DNA from 2 places in the Geobacillus sp. E263 genome. Region 1 is predicted to be linked to the other one. Evidence: riboswitches for the same ligand, from Rfam matches in the RefSeq annotation. Region 1 holds a riboswitch; the other holds the start of a gene.

Region 1 (5,313 bases):
GAAAAGGTATGCGCGAGGCAGCTTCTTTTGGCGCATACCTTTTTATTTTATCGTGCTGAAACAGTGGATGATGATGTTTCTTTGACATATGACAGTGCTTGCTCGAAATCGGCAATTAGATCGTCAGCGGCTTCAAGGCCAACACTAAGACGTAGCAAGCCGTCCGTGATGCCGCGCCGCTCCCGTTCTTCTTTTGGCATCGCCGCATGCGACATTTTGGCAGGATACGATAAAATCGATTCAACCGCTCCTAAGCTGACGGCAAATACGGGGATGCGGACATGTTTCACAAACGCCCGGACCGCTTCTTCATCGGCAAGGCGGAACGATAATACCGCGCCAAAGCCTGATGCTTGGTAGCGCTGAATCGCATGGCCCGGATGATACGTAAGCCCTGGATAATACACTTCTTCCACTTTTGGATGGTTTGCTAAATAACGGGCGATGGCAAGCGCGGATTGCGACGATTGTTCGAGGCGGACGTGCAGCGTCTTTAATCCGCGCAACACAAGCCATGCGTCTTGGACGCCGAGCACCGCTCCGAAAGAGTTTTGCAATTTGTACAGCTGTTTGGCAAGTTCCTCGTCTTTGACAACAGCAAGCCCGGCAACAACGTCGCTATGCCCCGATAAAAATTTCGTCGCGCTATGAAGGACGACATCGACGCCAAGGTCAAGCGGACGTTGCAGCGCGGGAGTCATAAACGTATTATCTAAAAATGTTAAACAACCGTTTGCTTTTGCTAGCTTCACAATCCCGCGAATATCGGTCACTTTTAAAAGCGGATTCGATGGGGTTTCAACGTAAATGACTTTTGTATTCGGGCGAATATGGGAAGCTACTTCATGCAAATCCGTCATATCAACGAACGTATATTCAATGCCAAAGCGGCTCAATACCTCGGTAATCATGCGGTATGTACCGCCGTAAACGTCTTCCGTCACAAGCACATGATCGCCTTTGGACAAGAGGAGAAAAGCGGTGGAAATCGCCGCCATTCCGGATGAGAAGGCGAAACCGCGCACCCCTCCTTCTAACGCCGCAATCGTCTCTTCCAACGCTTCGCGCGTCGGATTGCCTGAGCGGCTATAATCATATTTGCCGAATGTGTCAAAATCAAATTGATGGAACGTGGAAGCGTGCTGAATCGGCACACTGACCGCTCCCGTTTGAGGATCCATTTTCCATTTATTATGGAGCAGTTTCGTTTGAAAAGATACGTGTTGTTCCATCTCCCTACACCTCTTTCATACTTTTTAACGCTTGCGATAAGTCAGAAATTAAATCTTCGACATGCTCGATGCCGACAGAGAAACGAAGCAGCCGGTTACAGACACCGTTGGCGATTCGGATTTCTTCTGGAATATCGGCATGGGTTTGCGTTGCTGGATACGTAATAAAACTTTCAACTCCACCTAAACTTTCGGCGAATGTAATTAATCGTAAACTTTGCAAAAAGCGGTTGACCCATTTTTCTTCGCGCAAACGAAACGATAACATGCCGCCTCTTCCCGGGTATAATACATCAGTAATATCTTCATGCGCCGCTAAAAATTCACTGATTCGCTTCGCGTTTTCTTCGTGCTGTCGCATCCGAAGCGCCAGCGTCTTCATGCCGCGAATAAGCAGCCATGAATCAAACGGTGAAAGCACAGCGCCAATTGCGTTCTGATATTCCGCAAGCCGCTTGCAAAGTTCCTCCCCCTTCGCAACGACGAGACCTGCCAACACATCGTTATGGCCGCCTAAATATTTTGTCGCACTATGGATGACGATATCGGCTCCTTGCTCGATCGGGCGCTGAATAACTGGCGTGTAAAACGTATTGTCAACAATGAGAATCAGCCCATGTTTTTTCGCCAGTTTTGCCACTTCCGCAATATCTGTCTCCTGCATTAACGGGTTCGTCGGTGTTTCTAAAAAAATCGCTTTTGTTTTTTCAGTGATGTAGTTCTCTACTAATCGTATGTCGCGAAAATCTACATAATGAAAAGACAAGCCGTATTTTCGCCAGCCGCGTTCAAATAAGCGATATGTACCTCCATATAAATCGGAGGAAACGAGAAATTCATCCCCACTTTCAAATAACGCAAGTACCGTCTGAATGGCCGCCATGCCCGAGCTGAACGCGTAGCCTTGGTCTCCTCCTTCTAGCTTTGCGATCGCTTCCTCGACGATTTTCCGCGTCGGATTGCCGGTACGAATGTAGTCAAATCCGGTAGACTTCCCGATTCCTTCATGACGGTACGCGGTCGAAAAATAGACGGGCGGATTGACCGTTCCTGTGACCGTGTCACTGCGGTTTCCGATTTGCGCCAATAACGTTTCCATTTTCTCCATCTGTATCTCTCCCTCTTCTATAAAATAAAAAAAGTCTTCTAAGAAGAAGACTTTTCCATACGTCGATCAGTGCTTCTTCTTATCTGCCGAATTGAAAAAATTCAATTCGCTGGATTTAGCACCTGGCCAAAAATTGGCTGGTTGCTGAAGCTTCATAGGGCCAGTTCCCTCCACTTCTCTTGATAAGAATGCATCCTTCACTATTCATTTTTTCTGATTACTAAAAAATGTACCTCATTTATCGTAAGTTTGCAAGAAATTTTTTAAATTTTTCAAATTGACACGTTGTTTTTATACGTTGGAAAAACTCCCGGCGCTTTTTTATGTAAATATTCATCATAATCTGCTGTGTTTGTTAACATGTTTTTACAAAAATATGGTACAATAACAGGTGAATCTGTTTTTGTTGGAGGATCCATCATGGCATTACAAAAAGGGACAATGCATGATTACACTATTTATAGCGATGAGCTGGATGAGGAAATAACGCTGCTTGCCTATTTGCCAAGTTCGTTTTCCCCGCTTCATAAGTATTCTCTTCTTATCGCTCAGGATGGGAAAGATTATTTTATGTACGGGAAAATAAAAAGCGTTATTGAACAACTGATGGAAAACGGCGAGATTGACCGCACCATTGTCATCGGAATTCCATATCGCGATGTTAAGGACCGCTATGAGAAATATCATCCAAACGGAAAGAAAAACAGCCGTTATTTGCGTTTTTTAGCACATGAGCTCGTTCCGTTTTTAGATCAAACGTTTCCTACGTACCAAATCGGAAAAGGACGCGCGCTCATCGGCGATTCCCTTGGCGGCACTGTATCACTAATGGCAGGATTATTGTATCCGCATACATTTGGAAAAATTGCGATGCAGTCGCCATATATCGATGAAGGAATCATCGAACAAATTTTACAATTTACAGAACCATCATTATTGCAAATTTACCATTCGGTAGGTACAAACGAAACAGCAGTGAAAACGACGGACGGAAATGTGCGCGATTTTATCACTCCAAATCGAAAGGCGCGTGAAGCGTTTATTCAAAAAGGATTTTTGTATGAATACAACGAATTTGATGGCGGTCATGCATGGACATATTGGCAGCCTGACGTTCCGCGTGCAATCGCGCATATCCTTTCTTTGTAAACACTACTATGCTCTTCGGAATTTTGTTATAATTAAGTACTACTTATCATAAGGAGGGGTTTTTATGAAATATGGTATTGCTTTATTTCCTTCGAAGCGAATACAAGATTTTGCCAATTCCTATAGAAAGCGTTACGACAGCCATTACGCCCTCATTCCGCCGCATTTAACCTTAAAAGAGCCTTTTGAAGCTGACGACCAGAAAATTAAAGAAATTGTAAAGGAACTGCGCAAAATCGCTGCTGAAACAGATGTCATTCCGTTAAAAGTGACAAAGTTTAGCTCATTTTATCCAACAAGCAATGTTATTTATTTAAAAGTGGAGCCGAATGAAACGCTCGAGCGTCTCCATGAACGGCTTCACAGCGGAATCCTTGCTGATAAGTCAGAATACGTATTTGTCCCTCATATTACCATCGGCCGTGATTTGCCAAACGCTGAATATGCTGATGTATACGGACAATTACGGATGCAAAACGTTCATTTTGAAGAAACGGTTGACCGCTTCCACCTTCTATATCAACTAGAAAACGGCTCATGGACAGTATATGAAACATTTCTTGTTGGAGGAAAGGAACAAGAGTAATATGAACGTAGCAATCGGAACAAAAAATGATACATCTTTATACAACGATGCCTTGCTTGTTCGACGAATCGTATTTATCGAAGAGCAGCATGTTCCGGAAGAAGAAGAAATTGATGAATTTGAGCAAGAAGCGATGCATTTTGTTTTGTACGATGGGGAAAAACCGATTGGTGCCGGCAGGTTTCGCACGATCGATAACGGTCTAGGCAAGATCGAACGAATTTGCGTTTTGCCGCAATATCGCGGCAGTGGGGCAGGAAAGCTGATTATGGAAGCGATTGAGCAGTTTGCAAAAAAACAAGGTGTCCCAAAAGTAAAACTGAACGCGCAAACACATGCGGAGCCATTTTATCAAAAACTTGGATATCAAACCGTTTCCGATGTGTTTATGGATGCTGGAATCCCTCATGTAACGATGGTAAAATCGCTTTAAGACCGTATCAAACGATGGTACGGTCTCTGCTCATTTTCTGCAATCCATAAAGAATAGTTGCGTACACTGTTGTTACATAAGCGGTTATTGCTATACGATATAGCAGCCAAGAGAAAATACAATTTCATTTCCAATTCATACATAAGCCGTTCGTGACTTAGTCAATCATTTTCGCGCCATATCATATTTTGCTGCACTAGTTTCTTTATATCTTCTGTATATTGTCCATGCCCTACAACAGCACGCTTCATTCGGAATGAAAGCAATCATTGTAACGTCTATTCCTTCGCGCATATTTTATTTCCTTTGTTTACTATTTATATTATAGATTTTCAAGACCGTCTTTTTGTAATTGATTCGCTTTAGTTGCCAATATTCATTTTTTTCTAAGGAATATAAAGAACAAAAGGGAGCTTCGATTCCGAAGACTCCCTTTTGCTTACTTTTTGTTATTCAACATGTTAGCAATCGTACTAAAATCAAGCTGTTTTCCGTTTTGAATGATCGTTTTGACGATTTGGTCTTCTAGCTCTTTTGGCACTTTCCGATTGGCGATTTGCGCGACGCGTTTGATGACGTGACGCACTGTTTTTTCGTCTTTAAAATTGGCATTTTGCAAAGAATTGGCTAATTCGAATACGTCTTTCATATTTACACCTGTTTTCTTTTCGATATTTTTAAAAAACTGATTATCCATTTACCAAATCCTCCTTTTCCTCTTATATCGTATGAATTGAAAACCAATAAGTGCATACATCAGAAAGAAAAAGTACGAGCTGCCCGTCGAATAGAACAGCCCGCACCC
Region 2 (5,313 bases), 1.5 Mb from region 1:
CCATATGCCACATAATTTTCGGCAATTCTTCCATGTACTCTTCTGGTGAAATGACGTAGCTAATGTTTTCGACACCTAATTTTTCCGCTGTTTCTTCCGCAACAGTAATTTCGCTAAACCCTTCCCATTCAAAACCAACCGAAAAAGTTTTGATGTTCGGATGAAACTGCTTCGCAATCGAAGCAATCAGCGAAGAATCGATTCCGCCCGATAAAAATGAACCAACCGGCACATCACTGCGCATATGTACGCGTACAGAATCGAATAAAACATCGCGAATTTCTTTCACAAATTCGTCTTCCGATTTCCATACAGGCTGGAACCGCGCTTTCCAATAGCGGTGTACCGTTAATTTTTCACCGACTTTCTTTTTGATATAGTGGCCCGGCTCCAATTTTTTAATCCCAGCGGACATGGTCATTGGCTCAGGCACATATTGGAATGTTAAATAGTGCTGCAGTGCATTATAATCAAGAACGTCGTTTTCCATCGCATGCAAAATGCTTTTCTTTTCCGATGCAAAAAACGTACGACCCGCTTCTTCTAAGTAGAAAAACGGCTTAATGCCGAATGGGTCGCGCGCGGCAAAAATCGTTTTTTCTTCTTTATCCCAAATGACAAACGCAAACATGCCGCGAAGCTTTTCTACCGCTTTTTCTTTTTCAGCGCTGTAAAGAGCGATAATGACTTCCGTATCCGAGTTGGTTGCAAATTCATATCCTTTTTCCACTAATTCATCCCGCAGCTCAAGGTAATTGTAAATTTCGCCATTAAAAATAATCCAATACCGCTCATTTTCGTAAGAAAGCGGCTGATGACCTGCTTCTAAATCAATGATGCTTAAGCGGCGGAACCCGAAATGGACATATTCATCAAAATAGTATCCATGATCGTCCGGACCACGATGTGTAATCATATCATTCATCTCTTCGAACGTTTTCTGCCATTGTTCGTCTGGCATTTTCGGCTCATCATGAACGCATCCGATAAACCCACACATGTTTTGTTTCACCTGTCCTCTTATATTTACCCTATTGGTTATACCATACATAATAGGAATATAGCATTTCGTTTACTCTTTTGAAACAAATTGTTGCCAATCTTTTCTGCAGAGCAGTCAAAGCAGATGCTTTTTCGTTGCGTTTGCCCTTGATTTTGCCAAAAAAAGAGAGCTACATAACGTAACTCCCTTTTCTGTTTGTTATTGCTTTGCTAACGCAAGAGCTTGCTCTTTCAATGTTTCCGCTTTATCAGTGCGCTCCCATGGAAGATCGATGTCCGTGCGTCCGAAATGGCCATAAGCCGCTGTTTGTTTATAAATTGGGCGGCGCAAATCTAACATTTTAATAATGCCAGCTGGGCGAAGATCAAAGTTGTTGCGCACCACTTCAATTAAAATATCTTCGGATACTTTTCCGGTTCCGAACGTATCAATGGAAATGGAAACCGGTCTTGCAACACCGATCGCATATGCCAACTGCACTTCACATTTATCCGCAAGTCCTGAAGCAACAATGTTTTTCGCTACATAACGCGCTGCATAGGCTGCGGAGCGGTCTACTTTTGTCGGATCTTTACCAGAAAACGCACCGCCGCCATGGCGAGCATAACCGCCATATGTGTCAACGATAATTTTCCGTCCTGTTAAGCCAGCGTCGCCTTGAGGTCCGCCGATGACGAAACGGCCTGTCGGGTTAATAAAATATTTTGTGTTTTCATCGATCAGTTCTGCTGGTACAACCGGCTTAATGACATGTTCTTTAATATCGCGCTCAATTTGTTCTTGTGTAATTTCCGGATGATGTTGCGCTGATACAACGATCGTATCAATACGCACTGGTTTTCCATTTTCATCGTATTCTACTGTTACTTGTGTTTTGCCATCTGGACGCAAATATGGCAAAATGGCTTCTTTCCGCACTTCTGACAAACGGCGTGCCAAACGATGCGCTAACGAAATCGGAAGCGGCATTAATTCTTTCGTTTCATTGCAAGCAAATCCAAACATTAACCCTTGGTCTCCAGCACCGATCGCTTCAATTTCCTCGTCAGTCATCTGACCTTCGCGGGCTTCTAACGCCTTATCGACTCCCATTGCGATATCTGGAGACTGTTCGTCAATCGATGTCAATACAGCACAAGTATCGGCATCAAAACCATATTTCGCACGAGTATAGCCAATTTCGCGAACCGTATCGCGGACGATTTTCGGGATATCTACATATGTTGATGTCGTAATTTCTCCACTTACGAGCACAAGCCCTGTTGTAACGCTCGTTTCGCATGCGACGCGAGCATTCGGATCCTTCTCTAAAATGGCATCTAAAATGGCATCGGAAATTTGGTCACAAATTTTGTCAGGATGACCTTCCGTTACAGATTCCGAAGTAAATAAACGTCTTTTTTTTGACATTCGTCAGTTTCCTCCTCTTTTCATAATCGAACGTCTAAATATTGTATTCCTGCAAACTGCAGATGATACGGTACTCATTCCCTTTTATTATAGCTTTTATATATCTTGACACATAGACATATAAAAAAACCTTTCCTGTAATTTTGAGGAAAGGTCATTGCAATCATATTGCTCCTTTCACTCTTATCGCTCAAGGACGTTGCCTTGCCACAGGTTAGCACCATTTCACACATTTCCAGTTGTGACGGTTGCTGGGTTTCATCGGGCCTGTCCCTCCACCGGCTCGGGATAAGAGTATCCGTTCAATGAGTTATCATATCGTAATTAAATAAAGAAAGTCAACAAAATTAGACAATTTTTTTATGAACAAAAATGAGAAAAATAAAAGAAAAGAAATTGTCACAAATAGTATGGACTAATAATAAAAATGTGTTATACTATTTTAAGGAGACCATTTCAATAAAAAGGAAGGTTTTGTACATGGGAGTCGCTAATATGACAAGTAAACTTACCACATTATTACAACAGCCAAATGTGTTTCATAATTTATCGGTAGCACAGCTTGTAGAAAAAGTGTTGCAACGAAATGAAGGTCGGTTGACAGCTACCGGAGCAGTTGCGGTAACGACAGGAAAATATACAGGTCGCTCTCCAAAAGATAAATACATTGTAGAAGAAGCTTCGACGAAATCAAAAATCGATTGGGGGACGACGAACCAGCCGATTTCTGAAGAAGTTTTCGAAAACTTATACAATAAGGTAATTGACTATTTAATGAAAAAAGATGAAATATTTGTTTTTAAAGGATTTGCCGGCGCTGATCCCAAATACCGCTTACCTATCCAAGTCATTAATGAATTTGCGTGGCAAAATTTATTTGCACATCAACTATTTATTCGCCCAACAGCGGAAGAACTGCAAACACACAAAGCGGAATTCACCGTTATTTGCGCACCAAACTTTAAAGCAGATCCTGCTGTTGATGGAACAAGATCGGAAACATTTATCATTATTTCTTTTGAACGGCGGATCGTGCTAATCGGTGGCACAGAATATGCTGGCGAAATGAAAAAATCGATTTTCACTGTGATGAATTATCTGCTCCCAGAACAAGGAATTTTATCGATGCATTGTTCGGCAAACGTCGGTAAAGAAGGGGATGTCGCATTATTCTTTGGTCTATCCGGCACGGGAAAAACGACGCTTTCCGCCGATCCAAACCGCCGTCTTATTGGTGATGACGAACACGGCTGGTCCAACCGCGGCATCTTTAATATCGAAGGCGGTTGCTATGCAAAATGCATCAATTTATCACGGGAAAAAGAACCGCAAATTTTTGATGCGATCGGATTCGGTGCGGTGCTCGAAAACGTTATTATCGATGAGCATACAAGACTGCCTAATTATGATGACGCTACGTTAACGGAAAATACCCGCGCTGCTTACCCTATTCAAGCGATTAGCAATATCGTTGATCCGAGCATCGCTGGTCATCCGTCGACGATTATTTTCTTAACGGCAGACGCATTCGGAGTATTGCCGCCGATTAGCAAGCTAACGCGCGAACAAGCGATGTATCATTTCTTAAGCGGCTATACGAGCAAGCTGGCGGGTACAGAACGCGGCATCACTTCTCCGCAAGCGACATTCTCTACTTGCTTTGGAGCTCCGTTTTTACCGCTTCCAGCTGTGCAATATGCGGAAATGCTCGGTAAAAAAATCGTTGAACATAACGTGCGAGTGTTCCTCGTTAACACAGGATGGACAGGTGGAGAATACGGAGTCGGCAGCCGCATAAAGCTTGCCTATACCCGTGCAATGGTGCAAGCAGCTGTCGAAGGAGAACTCGACAATGTCGAAACAGTGAAGGACCCTATTTTCGGTTTAGAAATTCCGATTCATATTCCTGGTGTACCAGATGAAGTGCTGCAGCCAAAAAATACATGGGCCGATAAGCAAGCATATGAACAAAAAGCAAAAGAACTTGCCGCAAAATTCCGGGAAAACTTTCAAAAGTTTAAACATATCGCTCCGGAAATCGAAGCGCTGGGCGGTCCAATCGTATAACTTCCAAGGAGGGAATCATTCCCTCCTTTTTTAGTTTATCGAATGCAACGAAATCAGCTCATACGTTACAATCGTCTGATTGTTGGCAAGTTCCAACTTTTTTACCACTGCTTGGCCGCTCGCTTCGCTTTGCAACGTTCTTCTCACTTCAAGCGGAATATCGATCGGATAAATACGATACCCTTCCTTTTCTAGAATAAATAGATTGTCTTTCACTCGCTTTTCCTTGCCTTTTGTCACAATGAGTGTTTGAAATTCCAGCGGCATGCCCATTGAAACACACCCCTTTTCTTTTTATCGTATCATACATTTGGTTGTCGTTTCATCCATTCCGTTAACCGACGAACTGTTTCGCGGTTATCTTTCGGTGGAAAGTAATGAGTAAAGTTTGGAAAATACCATGCCGTCACTTGTTTATTTGCCTCTTTTAGTCTTTTTTCAAGGCGATACGCGTGTTCAATCGAAACGTTTCGATCTTTCTCCCCATGAATGATTAACACAGGGGCTTGAATCTTTTCGATCTCATACAATGGGGTTCGCCACCGGTAGCGCTCTGGATATTTCGTTGGCGTTCCGCCTATTACCCGTTTCATCATTCTCCGCAAATCTTCTCGCTCCCAATATGTCAATGCAATATCAGATACTCCGCCCCAGACAACGACAGAACAAACCGCAGGCTCCAAAATCGCTGTATGAAGCGCCATCGCTCCGCCGCGAGAAAAGCCAAATACGTGAATGCGTTTTGTATTCACCCAGGGATGCTGCTGCAAAAGGCGGAAACTTGCGAGGGCGTCATACCGATCTTCCCCCACAAAATCTTCATTTCCTTCTCC

The links. Region 1 has a riboswitch for S-adenosylmethionine ahead of FNL97_RS13385 (methionine biosynthesis PLP-dependent protein). Riboswitches for the same ligand answer to the same signal wherever they lie in the genome.
Region 2: another riboswitch for S-adenosylmethionine. It lies ahead of metK (methionine adenosyltransferase); the one in region 1 lies ahead of FNL97_RS13385 (methionine biosynthesis PLP-dependent protein).

The regions. Positions count from the first base shown of each region.
Region 1 covers NZ_CP041632.1:2,616,484-2,621,796, forward strand. The annotation lists gene metC (cystathionine beta-lyase) at 48-1,232, opposite strand; gene FNL97_RS13385 (methionine biosynthesis PLP-dependent protein) at 1,237-2,340, opposite strand; SAM riboswitch class I at 2,417-2,529, opposite strand; gene FNL97_RS13390 (GTNG_0744 family esterase) at 2,761-3,489, shown strand; gene FNL97_RS13395 (YjcG family protein) at 3,554-4,075, shown strand; gene FNL97_RS13400 (GNAT family N-acetyltransferase) at 4,077-4,508, shown strand; gene spoVIF (sporulation-specific transcription regulator SpoVIF) at 4,948-5,205, opposite strand.
Region 2 covers NZ_CP041632.1:670,153-675,465, reverse strand. The annotation lists gene asnB (asparagine synthase (glutamine-hydrolyzing)) at 1-1,000, opposite strand, end outside; gene metK (methionine adenosyltransferase) at 1,202-2,413, opposite strand; SAM riboswitch class I at 2,594-2,708, opposite strand; gene pckA (phosphoenolpyruvate carboxykinase (ATP)) at 2,894-4,480, shown strand; gene FNL97_RS03465 (DUF2584 domain-containing protein) at 4,511-4,753, opposite strand; gene FNL97_RS03460 (alpha/beta hydrolase family protein) at 4,783-5,313, opposite strand, start outside.